Regions from separate parts of the Nonomuraea ferruginea genome, predicted to be linked through region 2. Evidence: riboswitches for the same ligand, from Rfam matches in the RefSeq annotation. Region 2 holds a riboswitch; the other holds the start of a gene.
What was found. Region 2 has a riboswitch for glycine ahead of gcvT (glycine cleavage system aminomethyltransferase GcvT). Riboswitches for the same ligand answer to the same signal wherever they lie in the genome.
Positions count from the first base shown of each region.

Region 1: linked by a shared signal. The riboswitch ahead of gcvP (aminomethyl-transferring glycine dehydrogenase) and the one ahead of gcvT (glycine cleavage system aminomethyltransferase GcvT) in region 2 are both predicted to bind glycine.

Region 1 covers NZ_BAABFD010000002.1:204,296-214,962, reverse strand. The annotation lists gene ABD999_RS04330 (mannose-1-phosphate guanyltransferase) at 1-82, shown strand, start outside; gene ABD999_RS04325 (double zinc ribbon and FHA domain-containing protein) at 340-852, shown strand; gene ftsR (transcriptional regulator FtsR) at 876-1,502, shown strand; gene ABD999_RS04315 (bifunctional nuclease family protein) at 1,609-2,079, shown strand; gene ABD999_RS04310 (MerR family transcriptional regulator) at 2,228-2,848, shown strand; glycine riboswitch at 2,900-2,991, shown strand; gene gcvP (aminomethyl-transferring glycine dehydrogenase) at 3,146-5,977, shown strand; gene ABD999_RS04300 (tetratricopeptide repeat protein) at 6,138-7,007, shown strand; gene ABD999_RS04295 (hypothetical protein) at 7,707-8,054, opposite strand; gene ABD999_RS04290 (alpha/beta hydrolase family protein) at 8,138-8,731, shown strand; gene ABD999_RS04285 (DUF5999 family protein) at 8,748-8,945, opposite strand; gene ABD999_RS04280 (TetR/AcrR family transcriptional regulator C-terminal domain-containing protein) at 9,156-9,716, opposite strand; gene ABD999_RS04275 (hypothetical protein) at 9,840-10,238, shown strand; gene ABD999_RS04270 (RNA polymerase sigma factor) at 10,386-10,667, opposite strand, start outside.
Region 2 covers NZ_BAABFD010000003.1:161,592-172,258, forward strand. The annotation lists gene ABD999_RS07370 (hypothetical protein) at 1-203, opposite strand, end outside; gene ABD999_RS07375 (hypothetical protein) at 207-965, opposite strand; gene ABD999_RS07380 (FadR/GntR family transcriptional regulator) at 1,007-1,711, opposite strand; gene ABD999_RS07385 (glutamine synthetase family protein) at 1,834-3,204, shown strand; gene ABD999_RS07390 (aldehyde dehydrogenase family protein) at 3,249-4,541, shown strand; gene ABD999_RS07395 (3-oxoacyl-ACP reductase) at 4,546-5,310, shown strand; gene ABD999_RS07400 (gamma-glutamyl-gamma-aminobutyrate hydrolase family protein) at 5,307-6,050, shown strand; glycine riboswitch at 6,068-6,165, shown strand; glycine riboswitch at 6,166-6,263, shown strand; gene gcvT (glycine cleavage system aminomethyltransferase GcvT) at 6,296-7,387, shown strand; gene gcvH (glycine cleavage system protein GcvH) at 7,384-7,773, shown strand; gene ABD999_RS07415 (L-serine ammonia-lyase) at 7,830-9,206, shown strand; gene ABD999_RS07420 (hypothetical protein) at 9,246-9,755, opposite strand; gene ABD999_RS07425 (DUF6286 domain-containing protein) at 9,755-10,354, opposite strand; gene ABD999_RS07430 (amino acid deaminase/aldolase) at 10,493-10,667, shown strand, end outside.

The DNA.
Region 1 (10,667 bases), on a different contig from region 2:
CCTGTGGGCGGAGGCGTCGGACGTCGACACCGCGCAGATCCTGCTCGAACGCTGGGCCCAGGTGGTCGAGCAGGCGACATGATCCATAACAGGCCGGATCCTGTCCACGATTTGTCTGGAAGGACCGCAAGATCGTAATGTTAAGACGCGCGGCGGCATGGACCTTCAGGTAGGGGCGGTTGTAACTTTGTCAGCGTCCGAACCTGTCGTCCAGCGCCCCGCCTTGACCTTTGCCGCTGATCAGCGTAAGTTGCGGCATTCGCCAAAACGTGAAGAGCGAAGCGAGGCGCGCCCCGAGCACCGTTGCCGCGACTTCGCGGTAGGAGGCCGAGCCGATCGATGCCGAGCGTCTACTGCACGCAGTGCGGGCATGCCAACCCCGAGGATGCCCGTTTCTGTTCCCGTTGTGGGACCCAGCTGACCAGACCCGAGGTCTCCGGGGACACGACATCGACGATCTCTGTCGCGGGAATAGAGGCGTACGAGGCTGAGACCGGCGACATGCTGCTGGCCGAGCGGGCGCTGGTGGAGCAGCTCCCGCCGGGCGCGGCGCTGCTCACCGTCACCAGGGGGCCCAACCAGGGCAGCCGGTTCCGGCTCGACAAGGAGCTGACCACCACCGGCCGCCACCCGGAGAGCGACATCTTCCTCGACGACATCACGGTCTCGCGCCGTCATGTCGAGTTCTACCGCCATCGCGGCGGCCAGTTCTCGGTGCGCGACGTGGGCAGCCTCAACGGCACCTACGTCAACCGGGAGCGCATCGAGGAGGTCCCGCTCCACTCCGGGGACGAGGTGCAGATCGGCAAGTTCCGGCTGCTGTTCCTGATGCGGACCCCCGCCGGCGCATGAGCTCACAGGCGGCACGCTCGCACATGAGCATCGGGGAGGTGCTCGCCCTGCTGCAGGGCGAGTTCCCCGACGTCACGATCTCCAAGATCCGTTTCCTGGAGGGCGAGGGGCTGATCGAGCCGGAGCGCACCCCGTCCGGCTTCCGCAAGTTCACCCACCTGCACGTCGAGCAGCTGCGCTACATCCTGACCGAGCAGCGCGACCACTACCTCCCACTGCGCGTGATCAAGGACAAGATGGCCGAGAGCTTCGGCCGCCCCCGCGCGCTGCACGACAAGCAGGAGGTCAAGCTCACCCGGGCCGAGCTGCTGGAGTCCGCGGGGCTCGACGAGGAGACGCTCACCGAGCTGGAGGACTACGGGCTGCTGGCGCCGGTCGCCCGGCGCTACGACGAGGAAGCGCTGAAGATCGCCCGGGCCGTGGGCGGGCTGGCCCGCTTCGGCCTGCACGCCCGTCATCTGCGCGCCGTCAAGGCCGCGGCGGAGCGGGAGGCCGGTCTGGTCGAGCAGACGGTCGCGCCCATACTCAAACGCCGCAAGCCCGGCGCGATCGGTGAGGCCGACGAAGCGGCCAGGGAGCTGTCGGCGCTCCTGCTCGACCTCCATGCCGCCCTGCTGCGTACGGGGGTTCGTGGCGTTCTGGGCCGATGAGCGGCCTGCGGGACATTCAGGGCTCGGCGGGTGTTACGTTGAAATGCAGAAGCGGACCAGCGATGACCTGAGCCGGGCCACCGGCCAGTCGAATATGGAGCAGCCCGTGTTGCAGATGGAGGTAGTGGGCGTTCGGGTAGAAATGCCCACCAATCAGCCGATCGTTCTGCTCAAGGAGGCACACGGGGAGCGGTTCCTGCCGATCTGGATCGGCATGACCGAAGCGACGGCCATAGCGCTGGCACAGGCCGACGAGCCGCCGCCCCGGCCGCTCACCCACGATCTTTTCAGGGACGTGCTGAGCGCGCTCGGCGTGGGTCTGCGCGCCGTCAACATCGTCGCTCTGCGTGACGGCATCTTCTTCGCCGACCTCGTGTTCTCCAACGGCGTGGAGGTCAGCGCCCGGCCCTCCGACTCGATCGCGCTGGCGCTGCGCACCGGAGCCCGCATCTTCGCCAGCGAGGAGGTGGTCCAGGAGGCCGGTGTGATCATCCCCGACGACCAGGAGGACGAGGTGGAGAAGTTCAGGGAGTTCCTTGACACGATCTCACCCGAGGACTTCGGCCGGGCGGGGTAGGTATTTCAGTGCATTTACGCTTCACGACGCGCCGAGCCGGATCGTTGACTGAGCATGGTCACGGTCCTACGGTGCAAGTGAAACCCGTGGTCGACCTTTTACGAACCCCCAGATGAGGCCACGGGATGAGAGAAAGCCGGAGGTCCGCGTGGCGGTCAGCAGCGGCGAGGGAAAGACGGCCGGCCAGGAAGATCCGGTGCGGCGCGAGAGTGCGCGGCAGCGTGCCGGAGAACAAGGATTGCTCTTCGACGAGCAGCCTGCCACGCTGCCGGACGACATCGGATACCGCGGGCCGACAGCCTGCGCGGCGGCCGGCATCACCTACAGGCAGCTCGACTACTGGGCGCGCACGGGCCTGGTGGAGCCCACGATAAGAGCCGCGCACGGCTCCGGCTCCCAGCGCCTCTACAGCTTCCGCGACATCCTGGTCCTGAAAGTCGTCAAGCGGCTCCTCGACACCGGAGTCTCCCTCCAGCAGATCCGCACCGCCGTCCAGCATCTGCGCGACCGCGGGGTCGCCGACCTCGCGCAGATCACGCTGATGAGCGACGGCGTCAGCGTCTACGAGTGCACCTCGGCCGACGAGGTCATCGACCTTCTCCAGGGCGGTCAGGGCGTGTTCGGCATAGCGCTCGGCCGGGTCTGGCGCGAGGTCGAAGGATCCCTCGCGGAGCTGCCGGGGGAACGGGCGGCGGTCGTGGACGACGTCCCGGCCGACCATCCCGCTGACGAACTGGCCCGGCGGCGGCGCGCGCGCCGCATCGGGTGACGCCCCGTACCACCCCAATTAGGGTCGAGGCTGTAATCTAGGACATGCTGACGACCCCGTGCGGGAGAGTCCCCGGCACCGCCGGGGCGCCGAAGGAGCAACCCTCCCCGGAATCTCTCAGGCGCCCGTACCGCTCGGGTGAGGCAACTCTGGAAAGCAGGTGCGTCCGCCAGGCGCACTTCACCGACGGTGCAAGCCCCGTAGCGGGGTGAAGCTCTCAGGTCGCCATGACAGAGGGGGAGATCCGGCATACGCCCGCGCCCAGCGCCGGTCTCCACAGCCTCGGGAGGCATCTCCATGACCGACCTGTCAGCACCGCCGTTCTCCAGCAGGCACATCGGGCCCTCAGCGGCCGAGCAGCAGCGCATGCTCGAGGCCGTCGGCTTCGAATCGGTCGCGGACCTGGTCGCGGTGGCCGTGCCCGAGGCCATCAGGGCCAAGGACCGGCTCAAACTGCCGGCCGCCGCGAGCGAGGCCGAGGCCATCGCCGAACTGCGCGCCCTCGCCGGCCGCAACCAGGTGCTCACCTCCATGATCGGCCTCGGCTACCACGACACGGTCACGCCCGCCGTCATCCGCCGCAACCTCCTGGAGAACCCGGGCTGGTACACCGCCTACACCCCGTACCAGCCGGAGATCTCGCAGGGCCGGCTGGAGGCGCTGCTGAATTTCCAGACCGTCGTCTCCGACCTCACCGGCCTGCCCGTCGCCGGGGCGTCCCTGCTCGACGAGGCCACCGCCGCGGCCGAGGGCATGACGCTGGCACGCCGCGCCGGCAAGGCCAAGAGCCCGGTGTTCGTGGTGGACGCCGACACGCTGCCGCAGACCAAGGCCGTGCTGGCCACCCGCGCCGAACCGCTCGGCATCGAGCTCGTCGAGAGCGACCTGACCGGCGACCTGCCCGAATGCTTCGGCGTGCTGGTCCAGTACCCCGGCGCGTCCGGGCGGCTGCGCGACTTCCGCGCCGTGGCCGAGCGGGCGCACGAGGCCGGCGCGCTGGTCGTGGCCGCCGCCGACCTGCTGGCGCTCACGCTCCTGGCCGCCCCGGGCGAGCTCGGCGCCGACATCGCCGTCGGCTCCTCCCAGCGGTTCGGCGTGTCGTTCGGCTACGGCGGGCCGCACGCCGCCTACATGTCCGTACGCGAGGGACTGCAGCGCCAGATGCCCGGCCGCCTGGTCGGGGTGTCGGTCGACGCCGACGGCGCGGCGGCGTACCGGCTGGCCCTGCAGACCCGCGAGCAGCACATCCGCCGCGAGAAGGCCACCAGCAACATCTGCACCGCGCAGGTCCTGCTCGCGGTCATCGCCGGCATGTACGCCGTCTACCACGGGCCCGACGGGCTGCGGCGGATCGCCCGGCGGGTGCACCGGCACGCCGCCGCGCTCGCCGCGGGGCTGCGCGAGGGCGGCGTCGAGGTCGTGCACGCCGAGTTCTTCGACACCGTGCTGGCCCGCGTCCCCGGCCGGGCCGCCGGCATCGTCGCCGCGGCCGCCGAGCGCGGCGTCAACCTGTGGCAGGCCGACGCCGACCACGTCTCCATCGCCTGCGACGAGAAGACCGGCGCCGCCGAGCTCGCCAAGGTGTGGGCGGCCTTCGGCGTCGAGCGCGCGGACGCCGCCCTGGACGCCGTGGACGACGCGCTGCCGTCCTCCCTGCTGCGCGAGTCGGACTTCCTCACCCACCCGGTGTTCAACACCCACCACAGCGAGACCTCGATGCTGCGCTACCTGCGCAGGCTCCAGGACAAGGACATCGCGCTCGACCGTTCGATGATCCCGCTCGGCTCCTGCACGATGAAGCTGAACGCGACCACCGAGATGGAGCCCATCACCTGGCCCGAGTTCGCCGGCATCCACCCGTACGCGCCCGAGGCGCAGGCGCTCGGCTACGGCGAGCTCATCCGGACGCTGGAGGACTGGCTCGCCGAGGTCACCGGCTACGACAAGGTCTCCATCCAGCCGAACGCGGGCTCCCAGGGCGAGTTCGCCGGGCTGCTGGCCATCCGCGCCTACCACCGCGCCAACGGGGACACCGGGCGCGACGTCTGCCTCATCCCGTCGTCCGCCCACGGCACCAACGCCGCCAGCGCCGTCATGGCCGGCATGCGGGTCGTGGTCGTGGCCTGCGACGACGACGGCAACGTCGACCTGGCCGACCTCGACGCCAAGATCGGCAAGCACCGCGACCGGCTGGCCGCCATCATGGTCACCTACCCGTCGACGCACGGCGTCTACGAGGAGACCGTCACGGAGATCTGCGCCAAGGTGCACGACGCCGGCGGCCAGGTGTACGTCGACGGGGCCAACCTCAACGCGCTCGTCGGCCTGGCCAAGCCCGGCGAGTTCGGCGCCGACGTCTCCCATCTCAACCTGCACAAGACGTTCTGCATCCCGCACGGCGGCGGCGGGCCCGGCGTCGGCCCGGTCGCCGTCCGCGCCCACCTCGCCCCCTACCTGCCCGGCCACCCGCTGCGCGACGGCTCGCCCGTCGGGCCCGTCTCTGCCGCTCCGTACGGCTCCGCCGGGATCCTGCCGATCTCGTGGGCGTACATCAGGATGATGGGCAGCGACGGCCTCACCGCAGCCACCGAGCAGGCCATCCTGTCGGCCAACTACCTCGCCCGCGGCCTCGCCCCGCACTACCCCGTCCTCTACACCGGCAGGGGCGGGCTGGTCGCCCACGAGTGCATCGTCGACCTGCGGCAGATCACCAAGGAGACCGGCGTCACCGTCGACGACGTGGCCAAGCGGCTCATCGACTACGGCTTCCACGCGCCCACCATGTCCTTCCCCGTCGCCGGGACGCTCATGATCGAGCCGACCGAGAGCGAGGACCTGGCCGAGCTGGACCGGTTCGTGGACGCGATGGTCGCCATCCGCGCGGAGATCGCCAAGGTGGCCTCCGGCGAGTACGACCCGGCCGACAACCCCCTGCGGAACGCCCCGCACACCGCGGAGGCGCTGACCGCCGACGAGTGGAGTCACCCGTACTCGCGGAGCGAGGCGGCCTATCCGGTGCCGTCGCTGCGCGAGGACAAGTACTGGGTGCCGGTGCGGCGGATCGACCAGGCGTACGGCGACCGCAACCTGGTGTGCTCCTGCCCGCCTCTGGAGGCGTACGAGGACTGACAACGGCGGTCCAGGCCCGGCCCTGCGCGGCCGGGCCTGTTCGCGTTCCAGGGGGGCATTTCGGACCAATCGGGCGTCAGCCAGACCGATGGGGTCAACCGAGCAGACATGATCGCGAGAACTCGTTAGGCTCGGGGCGTTCGTCGCCGAAGGAGCTCTCTTGACGTTCTCAGAGCTGGAGACCCCGCCGCTCGACACCGCCCGCCGCCTGGCCGAAGGCGGTGACCTCGACGGCGCGGCCGCCATACTCGCCGAGCTCGCCGCGCAGCCCGGCAGCCCCGATCGGGCGCAGGCCGCCGTGGGGCTCGCCGTGGTGCTCGACCAGGCGGGCGACGTGGAGGGGGCGCGGGCCGCCGCCAGGACGGCGCTGGCCACCGGGCATCCCGAGTTCGCCGCCCAAGCCGCCTGCCACCTCGCCCAGGGGTTCGAGCGTGAAGGGCGGCTGGACCAGGCGCGCGGGGCCTGGCAGGCCGTGCTCGGCGTCGGCACCCCCTCGTACGTGCCGCTCGCGCACCTGGCGCTGGCCCGGCTGGCCGGCGAGGTGGGCGACTACGACGAGGCGGAGGCCGAGCTGCGCGCCGCCATCGAGACGGGCCACCAGAGCGGGGACGGCGCCCCGGCCGACGGGGAAGCGTCGCGTGAGGGTTCTCAGCCGGACGGACCCGTCGCCGAGGTGCGGGTGCACGCCGCGCAACAGCTCGCCGACCTGCTGATCGGGCGCGAGGAGCCGGGGGAGGCCGCCGACGTGCTGCTCGACGCACTGGAGGACGCCGCCTCCGGTGAGGACGCGGCGCGGTTGCGCGTGCAACTCGGCATCGCGCACCTGGAGATGGCCTGCGCCGAGTTCGCCGAGGCCGTCGAGCAGGGTGGCGAGGCGCAGGTGAGCGCGCTGGCGATCGAGCTGCTGGCCCGCACGCTTCCCCTGCGCGGCCGCGACGACGCCGCCGGGCAGGTGTGGGCGTACGGGCTGGAGCACCAGGACGAAGGCCTGGCGGCCGAAGTACGCCTCCGCTACGACCGCGACACCTGAGCCGACCCCACAGCTTTCGAGTCAGGGCACCGTTGTGCGTGCCCCGCAGTGATTTTCGAACACAGGCCACCGTCGATGAGTCCGGAAGCGTGCCGACGGCCACCGGGTAGTGCGGGCGAACTGCGGTTGAGAACCTCTCCAGGCCGCGCCGGCTCTGCCCTCTCATGGGTTGCGGATCGCAGCTGACCGCATGGGAACCCGATGGGTCACGGGTGGACGAGGTGGAGGGTGCGCAGCTGACCGTGTGAGAACCCTTCGGCCCGCGTCAGTGGTCGGTCTGCTCGTGTGGAGTGCGGGCGATCGCTTGAAAGCCTCTCGGCCGCGTCATGGTCGATCTCGTCCGCTTGGGTTGTGGAGTGAGGGCAGCCGTGTGATCCCTTTCGGGTGTGGGCGGCTCGCCGCTGTGGGTTGACGGGGCGGGCGGCCGATTCTCGGCGGCAGGTCAAGACCTTTTCGGGAACCCCCACGGGTCGGGCGCCGCAAGGCGTGCCTTCGGCCCGCTCAGCTCGCCGTAGTTCCAGGGGCGTGGTGGCCGGGCTTGCCTTGACCGTAACAGGCGGCGCATCAGCGCGCTGGCGGCAGGTCAAGACCCTTTTTGGGAACCCCCACGGGTCGGGCGCCGTAAGGCGTGCCTTCGGCCCGCTCGGCTCGCCGGAGTTCCGGGGTGGCGCCTGGGGGAGAGGGGGACGGGGTTGGCCGTCAGGGGCGGCGCATCAGGGCGCCGGCGGCGGCGATGTTGATCAGGACGATGGACAGCCAGGCGACGATCAGCCCCACGGTGCCCGCCTGGCTGGCGGCGATGGCCGTCAGCGGGACGCCGATGCCCATCGAGCCCAGCGCGATCGGCACCATGGAGCGGGAGCTGTCGTTCTTGCGCTTGGTCTCCTTGCCGCGCCGCTTGAGCTCGGCTTCGACCCGGGCCGCTATCGTCGCGTCGAGCCGGTCGGCCAGGGAGTCGACAAGAGCGGGCTCGTAGTCGGGGCCGAGGTCGCGGCGGGCGTCGATCGTCGCCCGCAGTTCGTCGCGGACATCCCTCTCCGGTTGCATAGAGGACATCCTGCCCTGTCCGGAGGCGCGCCGTCATCAGACCTGGGAGCTATGTTGAGCTCCTCCCCAGGTACGGTGCTGCCATGGAGATCATGACTCCCCGGGGGCCGGCGCGTGTCGACGTCGACCAGGAGGAGCGCGGCCGGCTGCTGCTGGTGCTGACGCACGGGTCGGCCGGGGGAGTCGACGCGCCCGACCTGCTGGCGGTCCGCGAGGCGGCCCTCGGCATGGGCGTGACCGTGGCCAGGGTGACACAGGCGTTCAGGATGGCGGGGGCGCGGGCGCCCGGATCGGCCGAGCGGCAGGACGAGGCGTGGCTGGCCGTGCTGGCCGAGCTGCGCGGCCGGTGGCCCGGGCTGCCGCTCGTGCAGGGCGGCCGGAGCAACGGGGCGCGGGTCGCCTGCCGGACCGCGCGGGCGGCCGGGGCGGTGGCGGTGGTGGCCCTGGCGTTCCCGCTGCACCCGCCCGGCAAGCCGGACCGTTCCAGGGCGGACGAGCTGCGCGGCGCCGGAGTCGATGTGCTGGTGGTGAACGGTGACAGGGACCCGTTCGGCGTGCCCGACGCGGCGGACGCGACGCGGCTCGTGGTGCTCCCGGGAGAGGGGCACGACCTGAAGAAGGAACCCGCCCGGGTGGGCGAGGTGGTCGCCGACTGGCTGACCCGTTATCTCGGGTAACCGGTCGGCGGTGCGCTCAGGCTGCCCCGACCAGCGGGTCGGGGCGGTGCGGGGCGATCGCGGTGCCGCCGGGCAGCAGCTCACCGGTGTCCTCGAACAGGACGACCCCGTTGCACAGCAGACTCCACCCCTGCTCGGGGTGGCAGGCCAGGGTGCGGGCGGCTTCGCGGTCAGGCGCGTCGGCAGACGGACAGACCGGGTCGTGCGGGCACATCGGCGTGCCTCCGATATCTCGTGGATGGCCCCCGATCATGGAGTCGGGAGCGGCTCGGGTTTCTCTTTCCAGTAAGTGTGCAGCAAGTGTGCGATGTGCGTCACACGTTCCGACATAGCCCGTTTGGACTGTTAAGGGAGGATCCCCTGGAGTGTGACCTCCGACACAGCGTGCCTTATGCAGGATAACGGGCCAAGCATGACACGCACACTAGGTTTGGAGCCCTCGGAGCAACGCGTCGAGCCCGCGTTCGAAGTCGGCGTCGGCGTCGCGGTCGCGCCGCACCCACTCGTCCACCTCGGGGTCGGCCCAGCCCGAGCGCTGCACCTCGACCGCGACGCTGCCGAAGACGAAGGCCCGCAGCGTGCGCACGGCCTCCTCGGCGCCGGGCAGGCCGCCGTCGGCGAGCTGCTCGATCTGCTCCCCGATGGCGATGACGGTGGCGCCCTTGGGCGGCTTGGTGAGCGCCAGCGCCAGCACGCCGGGATGCTCGCGCAGCATCTCCCGACTGGCCCTGCACCACGCCCTGGCGGTCTCCTGCCAGGTCGCCGCCTGCTCGACGTGGACGGCGGTGACGTGTTCGGCCAGGGCGTCCATCAGCGCCTCCTTGCCGCGCGGCAGGTGGTGGTAGATGGCCATGGCCTCGACCTGGAGGGCGTCGCCGAGCCTGCGCATGGTGAGCCTGCGCAGGCCCTGGCTGTCGGCGATGTGCAGGGCGGCCTCGATGATGCGCTCGCGGGACAGGGGGACCGGTGGTCGCTTGGCGGGCATGGTGATCATCTTACTATGTAAAGGAGGCTGCGCCGGAGTGCCGCGCCGGACCGGTTACGGGGCGGGGGCGCGGAGCGCGTACCCTGGTCGCTGATAAGAACGACAGCGTGAAGGGCAGAGTCGATGGCGTTTTTCCGTCCGCGGGTGAGCCGCGAGGCCGAGGTCCGCTACCACGCGGATCTGGAGATCTCCAAGCGCTACCCCGAGCTGCTCGGCAGGGCCAGGGAGGCGGAGCAGGTGCTGCGTGACCTGCGCGCCGCCGACGCCGACGAGATCGAGCTGCGGGCCGCGGGCCGGGCGCTCGACAAGGAGCTGACCGAGGCGCTGCGCGCGGCCGAGGCGGGGCAGCGGGCGGCGTTCGGGGTCAAGTCCTACGACGACCGCATCGCCCGGCGCAAGGCCAAGGCGACGCCCAAGGGCGCCATGTGGACCATGGAGGTGGAGCAGCTGCGCACGCTCCGCGAGGAAAACAGGATGTGGGGCATCCCGCGCGTGCCCCGTCCCGTGCCCTCCGCCAGGTGACCGGCCTCCCCGGGCGGTGAGCCCGGGCCGGCCGCCAAGACGCAGACGAGCCCCGGCGCAGGCCGGGGCTCGTCGCGTTCGCCGGGTCAGCCGGCCCGGGTACGGTCAGGCGGGGTTCATCCCGGCCGGGCCCGGCGGTGACCCCGGTCAGCTGGCCCAGTCGAGCAGCGGGCGGGTGTTGCTCGGGTGGCGCAGCTTCGACAGCGACTCCTTCTCCAGCTGGCGGATCCGCTCCCGGGTGAGCCCGAGGTGCTTGCCGATCTCGTCCAGCGTGTGCGGCTTGCCGTCGATCAGGCCGAACCGCAGCGCCATGATCTTCGCCTCGCGCGGCGACAGGTTCTGCAGCACGCCCCGCAGCTGGGCGCCGAGGAGCTGCCGGTCGACGATCTCCGACGCCTCCGGCGAGTCGACGTCCTCGATCAGGTCGCC
Region 2 (10,667 bases):
TCCGCGTCCACGCGCCCGCCGCCCGTGATCACCATGCGGTACATCGACAGCCTCAGGCGCAGATCGGCCAGGTCGTACTCGCGGGGGCCCGACCATGACAGGTGGGGCGGCAGCGCCACCTTGCCGTCCACGGGTCCGCGCAGGTCCGTGAGCGAGTCGGGGATCTGGGCCAGCAGCCCGTCAGACCTGGAGGGAAGCGCCATGGCTCAAGTATGGCGGCGCAGACGGCGGGTGGAAGGCAGGTCGTGGCGGCCCGAGAGGAACTCCTGGAAGGCGATCTTGGCCCGGATCGCCGGCCGGCGCCAGCGTTCCTCCCGGTGGATGGCCTTGGCCATCTTGCGCGGCGAGCGCCCGACGAAGAACCAGTGGGCCCACGGCGACCCCGGCCGGGCCAGCCGCACCGCGCCCACCAGCAGCAGGAAGGGGAGGAACAGCCCTGCCATGCCGGTCCAGATCTTCCCCTTGAGCAGGGTGATCACGGCCAGCACCAGGTTGCCCAGGATCAGCGCCGCCGGGTCGACCAGCGGCGGGCCGAAGTCCCAGCTGAGCGGCCGCAGCCCGATGAGCAGCAGCCCGGTGACCGCCACGGCGATGAACACCGCGTCCACCGAGGTGCGCCCCTCCTCCTCCCAGTAGACGTCGTGCAGGTGGAGGATCAGCGCGAACTCGTCGAGCACCAGGGCCGACCCGATCCCGAACACCGACGCCGCGACCGCGTGCCCCACCTGCGACGCGCCGGAGACGACCATCCCGGCCACCCCGCCGACCAGCATGAGCACGACCCCGAACACCACGTGGTGGATGTGCATCTCGCCCACGTTGACGTTGCGGAACCAGCCGACCTTGGCCCTGATCAGCCGTACGTTGATGCGGGTGGCGATGAACGCCACGATGAGCGCGACGAAGAAACAGAACAGCGGCAGCCGTCCCGTCGCGATGATGCTTCCGTGAAACCATTTCTCCATGACCGTGAACCGACTCTACGAGCCTGTGGGCAGTGGTGCGGTCAGGAGAGGAATCCGCGCAGCAGGGCGGCCGTGCCTTCCAGGTGTTCGCTCATGGCGCGGCCGGCCCCCTCGGGGTCGCCCGCCAGGATGGCCGCCACGATCGCCCGGTGCTGCGCGGCCGCGTGGTCGAGGTTGACCTGGAGCATGGGGATGGCGTTGAGCAGGTCGCTCACCCGCAGGCGGGCGTCGGCGCAGGCGGACGCGAGCAGGGCGGACCCGGTCAGCTCGGCGATCGACAGGTGGAAGGCGGTGTCGAGGCGGCGGTAGTCCTCCAGCGAGGCGCCGTCCAGGTCGGCCAGCCTGCGCCTGAGCGTGTCGCGCTGCCCGCCGGTCAGCTCCATCCCGGCCAGCGCCTGGGCGGCGCCGCACTCGACGGCCAGGCGGAAGGTGAGCGCGTCCGCCAGGTCGTCGGTGCCCATGTCGGCGACCGCCTTGCGCAGGTCGGCCGGCCCCGGCCGGGGCGGCACGTAGGTGACGAACGCGCCGCCGTAACGGCCGCGCCGCACGTCGAGGTAGCCCGCGTCCTGCAGGGCGCGGATGGCCTCGCGCAGCGTCACCCTGCTGATGCCGAGCTGGACGGCCAGCTCGCGCTCGGGCGGGAGCTTGTCTCCCGGCGCCACCACGCCCAGCTTGATCGCCTGCAGGAGCCGTTCGACGGTCTCCTCGAAGGCGTTTCCGGCTCTCACGGGGCGCAGCACCGTCATCAAACGCGCCGACTCGTCCAACGTGTCCTCAGGTCTTGACAAGCGATCCCGCCATACACATCAATGGTCTGAGACTAGCCCAATCAACGGGAAACCGCCTCCTGCGAGATCGGAGCCAGCACGTGAGCGAGCGGTCCAGTCATGGCTTCCTCACCGTCGACGAGCTACGGCAGGAGGTCGCGGCGGGCCTGGTCGACACGGTGCTGCTGGCCATCGCCGACATGCAGGGCCGCCTCCAGGGCAAGCGCCTGTCCGCGCGCTACTTCCTCGACGAGGTGCTGCACCACGGCTCCGAGGGGTGCAACTACCTGCTCGCCGTCGACGTCGACATGAACACGGTCGGCGGATACGCGATGTCGTCCTGGGATCGCGGGTACGGGGACTTCGTGATGCGGCCCGACCTGTCGACGCTGCGGCGGGTGCCCTGGCAGGAGGGCACCGCCCTGGTCATGGCCGACCTCACCTGGGAGGACGGCGGCGAGGTGACCGCCTCGCCGCGCCAGATCCTCCGCCGCCAGCTCGCCCGCCTCCAGGAGCGCGGCCTGCGCGCCTGCGTCGGCACCGAGCTGGAGTTCGTCGTCTACGAGGACTCGTACGAGGGAGCCTGGAACCGCGCCTACCGCGACCTGACCCCCGCCAACCTCTACAACGTCGACTACTCGCTGCTCGGCACCGCCCGCGTCGAGCCGCTGCTGCGCCGCATCCGGCGCGACATGGAGGGCGCGGGCCTGTACGTGGAGTCCGCCAAGGGCGAGTGCAACCCGGGCCAGCACGAGATCACCTTCCGCTACGCCGAGGCGCTGGTCACCTGCGACAACCACGCCGTCTACAAGAACGGCGCCAAGGAGATCGCCGCCCAGGAGGGCAAGTCGATCACCTTCATGGCCAAGCCGAACGACCGCGAGGGCAACTCCTGCCACATCCACATCTCGCTGCGCGGGGCGGACGGCGAGCTGGTGATGGCGGGCGACGGGCCGCACGGGCTCTCGCCGCTGGGTCAGCGGTTCATCGCCGGCCAGCTCGCCTGCCTGCGCGAGCTCACCCTCATGTACGCGCCCAACATCAACTCCTACAAGCGGTTCGTGCCCGGCAGCTTCGCGCCCACGGCCGTCAAGTGGGGCGTCGACAACCGCACCTGCGCGCTGCGCCTGGTCGGCCACGGCCCCTCGCTGCGGGTGGAGAACCGGGTGCCGGGCGGCGACGTGAACCCGTACCTCGCGGTGGCCGCGCTGGTCGCGGCCGGCCTGCACGGCATCGACGGGGAGCTGGAGCTGGAGGAGGCGTTCGAGGGCAACGCCTACACCTCCGGCGCCGAGACCGTGCCGCACACCCTGCGCGACGCGCTGGCCCTGTTCGAGGGTTCCAAACTGGCCGGGGAGGAGTTCGGGGAGGACGTGGTGGCCCACTACGCCAACAACGCGCGGGTCGAGCTGGCCGCCTTCGACGCGGCGGTGACCGACTGGGAGATGTTCCGGGGATTCGAGCGCCTGTGAAGATCATCAATCCGGCGACGGAGCAGGTCGTGGCCGAGGTCGAGATGGCCGGGGCCGCCGCGGTCGACGAGGCCGTGGCCAGGGCCGCGAAGGCCTACCGGGAGTGGCGCGAGGTGGCCCCGGGCGACCGGGCGCGGCTGCTGCGCGGCTTCGCCGACCTGGTCGACGCGCACGCCGAGGAGCTGGCGATGCTTGAGGTGGCCAACGCCGGCCACCCCGTCGGCAACGCCCGCTGGGAGGCGGCCGCCGTCCGCGACGTGCTCCACTACTACTCCGGCGCTCCCGAGCGCAACCACGGCAGGCAGATCCCGGTGCCCGGCGGCGTGGACGTCACGTTCCAGGAGCCGCTGGGCGTGGTGGGCGTGATCGTGCCGTGGAACTTCCCGATGCTGATCATGTCGTGGGGCGTCGCGCCTGCCCTCGCGGCGGGCAACACGGTCATCGTCAAGCCCGCCGAGCAGACCCCGCTGACCGCGCTGCGGCTGGCCGAGCTGGCCCTGGCGGCGGGCCTGCCCGAGGGGGTGCTCCAGGTCCTGCCCGGGGCAGGGGAGGTCGCGGGCGCCCGGCTGGTCGAGCACCCCGGCGTCGCCAAGATCGTGTTCACCGGCTCGACCGAGGTGGGCAAGGAGATCGCGGCCAAGGCCGCCGCCCACGTCAAGCGGCTCACGCTGGAGCTCGGCGGCAAGTCGGCCAACATCGTCTTCGCCGACGCCGACGTCGCCAAGGCCGCCGCCGCCGCCCCGTACGCGGTCTTCGACAACAGCGGTCAAGACTGCTGCGCCCGCTCGCGCGTGCTGGTGCAGGAGAGCGTGTACGACGAGTTCCTGGAGCGGTTGTCGGAGGCGGTGCGCGGGCTGCGCGTCGGCGACCCGCTCGACCCCGCCACCGAGATGGGCCCGCTGATCAGCCCCGAGCACCTGGAGCGGGTCCGCGGCTTCGTCGCCGACCCGTACCTGCAAGGTTCGTGCCCGCAGGGCCGCGGCTACTGGTTCCCGCCGACGGTGCTGACCTCGAACGTCACCGACCGGGCGTTCACCGAGGAGATCTTCGGGCCTGTCGTGTCCGTGGTGCCGTTCGCCGGTGAGGCCGACGCGGTCCGCATCGCCAACGACACCCGTTACGGCCTGTCCGGCTCCATCTGGACCCGCGACATCGGCCGGGCGCTGCGGGTGGCCCGCGCGGTCGAGTCCGGCGCGCTCTCGGTCAACTCCAACTCCTCGGTCCGCTACTGGACCCCGTTCGGCGGCTTCAAGGAGTCGGGGCTCGGCCGCGAGCTGGGCCCCGACGCGCTCGCCGCCTTCACCGAGACCAAGAACGTCTTCATCTCAACGGAGTAGCCCTATGCAGCGTTTGCTGGACCGCGTGGCCGTCATCACCGGAGCGGGCAGCGGCATCGGCCTGGCCACCGCGCACCGGTTCGCCGAGGAGGGCGCCAAGGTCGTCTGCGTCGACATCGACGAGGAGGCGGGCGCCAAGGCCGCCACCGAGGTCGGCGGCCTGTTCGTCAAGGCCGACGTGACCAGCGAGGACGACGTGGCGCGGATGTACGAGACCGCGTTCGAGACCTACGGGAGCGTGGACGTCGCGTTCAACAACGCGGGCATCTCGCCGCCCGACGACGACTCCATCCTGGAGACCGGCATCGACGCCTGGCGCCGGGTCCAGGAGGTCAACCTGACCAGCGTATACCTGTGCTGCAGGCACGCCATCGGCTACATGCGCCGCCAGGGCAAGGGTTCGATCATCAACACCGCCTCGTTCGTGGCCGTCATGGGGTCGGCGACCTCGCAGATCTCCTACACCGCTTCCAAGGGCGGGGTGCTGGCCATGTCGCGCGAGCTGGGGGTGCAGTTCGCCCGCGAGGGCATCCGGGTCAACGCGCTGTGCCCGGGGCCGGTCAACACGCCGCTGCTCCAGGAGCTGTTCGCCAAGGACCCCGAGCGGGCGCAGCGGCGGCTGGTGCACGTGCCGCTCGGCCGCTTCGCCGAGGCGTCGGAGATCGCGGCCGCGGCCGCCTTCCTGGCCAGCGACGACGCGTCGTTCATCACGGCGTCGCAGTTCCTGGTCGACGGGGGGATCTCCGGCGCGTACGTGACGCCGCTGTGAGCCGGCCCGTCATCGGTGTCAGCACCTACGTCGAACCCGCCCGGTTCACGGTGTGGGACCTGCCCGTGGCGCTGCTGCCGTACATGTACGTGGAGCAGGTGACGCGGGCGGGCGGGCAGCCGGTGCTCATCCCGCCGGCGGGCGATCCGGCGGCGCTGGTGACCCGGCTGGACGGGCTGATCCTGGCGGGCGGCGGGGACATCGACCCGGACCGGTACGGCGCGTCACCCCACCCCCACACCGACTACATCCGGAAATTTCGTGACACCGCCGAGTTCGCCCTGATGACCGCGGCCCTCGAAGCCCGGACCCCCTTCCTGGGCGTCTGCCGGGGTCTCCAGGTCCTCAACATCGCCCTGGGCGGCACCCTCCACCAGCACCTCCCTGACGTCGTCGGCCACACCGGCCACTCCCCCGCCCCCGGCCGGTTCGGCCCCCTCCCCGTGCGCCCCGCCGCCGGCAGCAAGCTCGCCAAGATCCTCGGCGGCGCCCCGGTCACCGTGCCCCACTACCACCACCAGGCCGTCGACCGCCTGGGCACGGGCCTGACAGTGACGGCCACCTCCGGGGACGGCACGATCGAGGCCGTGGAACTCGACTCCCACCCGTTCGCCGTCGCCGTCCAGTGGCACCCGGAGGCCGCCGACGACTGTGCCCTCTTCGAAGCCCTAGTCGCGAACGCTCTGGTCGCGCACGCCGCGGAGTTCGCGGACGCGACAATTCACCCCGAAGGCCATTAGGCTTGCCACATCACCGTCGAAGCCGTGCGGGAGAGCGCCCTGACAGCCGGTCGGGGCCCCTGAAGGAGCAAGCCCTCCCCGCGAACCTCTCAAGGCAAAGGACCGTACGGCCGAGGTGTCCTCTGGAAAGCAGGTCCGCGCGACCTCGCCGAAGGTGAAAGTCCGGAAAAAAGCCGGGTGAAGCTCTCAGGCACCGACGACAGAGGGGGAGGATCCCGGCATCCGATCCTGTCCTGAGGTGCGACATGTCACGACCGACGCCGCTGAGAGACGTGCACGAGTCTCTCGGCGCCACCCTGACCGACTTCGCCGGCTGGCTCATGCCGCTGCGCTACGGCAGCGAGTCCGCGGAGCACAACGCGGTCCGCCAGGCGGCCGGGCTCTTCGACCTGTCGCACATGGGGGAGATCTTCCTCACCGGCCCGCAGGCGGCGGACGCCCTGGACTACGCCCTGGTGGGACACCTGTCGGCGCTGGCGACCGGGCGGGCGCGCTACACGATGATCGTCGACGAGCGCGGCGGGGTGCTGGACGACCTCATCGTCTACCGGCTCGGCGACGAGGAGTTCATGGTCGTGGCCAACGCCTCGAACGCGGGCAAGGTCGCGGACGAGCTGATGACCCGCGCCAAGGCTTACGACGCGCGGGTCGAGGACCGCTCCGACGAGTACGCCCTCATCGCCGTCCAGGGCCCGCGCTCCCAGGAGATCCTCGCCACCCTCACCGACGCCGACCTGGCCGGGCTCAAGTACTACACCGGCCTGCCCGGCAGGGTCGACGGGCGGGAGGCGCTCATCGCCCGCACCGGCTACACCGGCGAGGACGGCTTCGAGCTGTTCGTGGCCGTCCAGGACGCGGTGCCGCTGTGGCACGCGCTGACCGCCGCCGGCGAACCGTACGGGCTGAAGCCGGCCGGGCTGTCCAGCCGTGACACGCTCCGCCTGGAAGCGGGCATGCCGTTGTACGGCAACGAGCTGAGCGCGGAGCTGACCCCGTTCGACGCGGGGATGGACAGGGTGGTGAAATTCGACAAGCCGGGCGACTTCGTGGGCAGGTCGGCGCTGGAGGCGGTCAAGGACACCCCGCCGCGGCGCCGCCTGACCGGGCTGGTCGCGCGCGGCCGCCGGGTGCCCCGCCACGGATACCCGGTGACCAAGGACGGTGCCGTCGTCGGCGAGGTCACCAGCGGCGCGCCCTCGCAGACGCTGGGCAAGCCCATCGCGCTGGCCTACGTCGACGCCGGCATCGACGCCGGCGAAGGTCTGGCCGTCGACATCAGGGGCAGGCAAGAACCCGTGGACGTGGTCGAGCTGCCCTTCTACAGGAGGAACAAGTGAGCAACATCCCTGACGACCTGAGCTACACCAAGGAGCACGAGTGGATCTCCGGCCTGGAGGACGGCCTGGTCGCCACGATCGGCATCACGGCCTTCGCCGCCGAGGCCCTCGGTGACGTGGTCTACGTGCAGCTCCCGGAGGTCGGCTCGACCGTGGAAGCCGGGGACTCGATCGGCGAGGTCGAGTCCACCAAGTCCGTGAGCGAGATCTACACGCCTGTCGGCGGCGAGGTGGTCGAGGTCAACCAGACCCTGGTGGACGACCCGTCGCTGGCCAACAGCGACCCGTACGGCGAGGGCTGGATGTTCAAGGTGCGCGCCGACGGCGACGCCGCCGACCTGCTCTCCGCCGAGGAGTACGCCGCCCTCACCTCGGGCGAGTCCTGACCCACCCGCCGGGGCCCGGCACCGGGCCCCGGCCCCGCGCGTGAAAGGCGCCATCAATGGCGATCAGCGTCTTCGACCTCTTCAAGATCGGGATCGGCCCGTCCAGCTCCCACACCGGCGGCCCGATGGCCGCCGCCCACCGGTTCGCGCGCGGCCTGCACCAGGACGGGCTGCTCGGCCGTACGGCGCGCGTCGAGGCCATCCTGTACGGCTCCCTCGGCCTGACCGGCAAGGGCCACGGCAGCGACAAGGCCGTCCTGCTGGGCCTGTCGGGCGAGAAGCCCGAGCTGGTGGACGTCGACACCGTGGACGAGCGGCTGGCCGCGATGCGCGAGTCCGGCACGGTCCGGCTGTTCGGCGAGCGGGAGATCCCGTTCGTGATCGGCGAGGACCTGGTGTTCGAGCGGAAGATCTCGCTGCCGGAGCACCCGAACGGCATGCGCTTCACCGCCTACGACGAGGCGGGCGGGAGCCTGCGCGAGAAGGTGTACTTCTCCGTCGGCGGCGGCTTCGTGGTCGACGAGACCGCCACCGGCGCCGGCCGCATCAAGCCGGACGACACGGTCCTGCCCTACCCGTTCACCACCGGCGAGGAGCTGCTCAAGCACTGCTCGGCCACCGGCCTGTCGATCTCCGGGCTGATGCTGGAGAACGAGAAGGCGTTCGGCCTCGGCGAGGACGCGATCCGCGCCCGCGTGCTCGACCTCTGGCGGGTCATGACGGAGTGCGTGCGGCGGGGCATCGCCAAGGAAGGCGTGCTGCCCGGCGGGCTCAAGGTCAAGCGCCGCGCCCACCAGCTGCACCGCCGCCTGCAGGCCGAGTCCGCCGAGAAGGATCCCCTGCAGGCGATGGACTGGGTGTCGCTGTTCGCCCTGGCCGTCAACGAGGAGAACGCCGCCGGGGGCCGCATCGTCACCGCCCCCACCAACGGCGCGGCCGGCATCATCCCCGCCGTGCTCACGTACTACTCCCGCTTCACCCCGAACGCCGACGACGACGGCGTGATCCGCTTCCTGCTGACGGCGGCGGCGATCGGCGTGCTGTTCAAGGAGAACGCGTCCATCTCCGGCGCCGAGGTCGGCTGTCAGGGCGAGGTCGGCTCGGCCTGCTCGATGGCCTCGGCGGGGCTCACCGAGGTCCTCGGCGGCACCCCCGAGCAGGTGGAGAACGCCGCCGAGATCGGCATCGAGCACAACCTGGGCCTGACCTGCGACCCGATCGGCGGCCTGGTGCAGATCCCGTGCATCGAGCGGAACGCGGTCGCCTCCATCAAGGCCATCACCGCGGCCCGCATCGCGCTGCGCGGCGACGGCCGCCACCACGTGTCGCTCGACAAGGCCATCAAGACCATGCGCGACACCGGCAGGGACATGCTCGACAAGTACAAGGAGACCTCGCGCGGCGGCCTCGCCGTGAACGTCATCGAGTGCTGAGACGCTTCGGAGCCGGCCGGATCCCAGGCAGCGTGAGGTCTAGCGACGGACGTGGATGCGGACCACCGCGCCCAGCTCGTCGTCGCGGACCTCACGCCGGATGCGGCCGACGATCTCCCGGTCCAGCTTGCCCACCACCGCGCCCACGTCCGCCCCCGGCGGGCAGGAGAGCGAGATCCGCAGCCGGGCCGCGCCTTCCAGCTCGCCGAGCACCCGCACCGCCGCCCGCGACAGCCCTTCCACGTCCTTGAGGCCCACGCAGAGCATCGCCGTGCCCGTACCGGACCGCGTCCCGAACCGGCCCCAGCCGAGGCTCAGCAGCAGCCACCGGAGCGTCACCAGCGCGAGCACCACCAGCACCAGGGCCACCAGCCAGGGCACCCACGGCTGCCCGCTCAGAGCGTCGGCGGTGCGCTCCGGCAGCACCCTGGCCCGCGGCGACAGCCCGCGCAGCTGGCCCTGGCCGCGCAGCCAGGCGAAGCCGCCGGCGATCAGCAGCACCGCGCCCACCACGGCCAGCCCCAGGCGGTTGCCCCCGTACTGCCGCATCACAGCCCCTTCCTGCGCAGCCGCACCACGACCTCACCCGTGCCGAGCGTGCCCAGCCCCGCCAGCCGGTCGCCCACCGCGGTGCCCACCTGCCTGAGCATCGCGCCCGACGACTCGGGGCCGGTCACCACGGTGACCTCGATGCGCCGCCTGCGCAGCCGTACCCTGACCCGGTCCACCCCGTCGGCCTGCCGCGCGACCTCGCGCAGCGTGCGGCGCAGGCCGGAGCGGGTGATGCCGATGACGATCAGTGGGTCCGTGGTCTCCACGGGTATGAGCCTGCACCGGCCCGGCAGCACCGCCAGCAGGAGCAGGCCCAGCCCCAGGCCCGCGACCCCCAGCGCGGGCGCCGACAGATCCTTCCACGATGACGCGGACGCCAGCGCGGCGGCCTCGTCGATCGGCACCAGGCCGAGCGGCCGGGCCCACAGGCCCGCGACGATCTCCGCGGCGAGGAGCCCGAGTCCGGCGGTCAGCAGCGCCGCCACGGCCACACCGGCGGGCGTTCTGGCTGGTCGGAGCACCCGGCGGGATCTGCGGACCGGGGAGTCGCGCACCGCGGCGGAGGTACCGGGCAGAAGCTGCTGGAGCGTGGTCATCACAACCATCAGAGGTACACGGGCGAGGCTCCCGCTCGACCGTGTCCCCGCCGCCCGTTTGCAGGATCATTACGGGCCATGCGATCAATGCGAATCAGCCTCATGTTCAATTGCCGGTTATGCCGTTACGCTGCCGGTATGGACGACCGCCAGCGCTACGACCGTGCCACCGCCGCGCTCGAGCCGCCGTTCGCCATCCTCGACCTGGCCGCGATGCGCGCCAACGCCGCGAGCATGGTGCGCCGGGCCGCGGGCAAGCCGATCAGGGTGGCCACCAAATCACTCCGATCCCGGCCGCTGCTGGAGCGGGTGC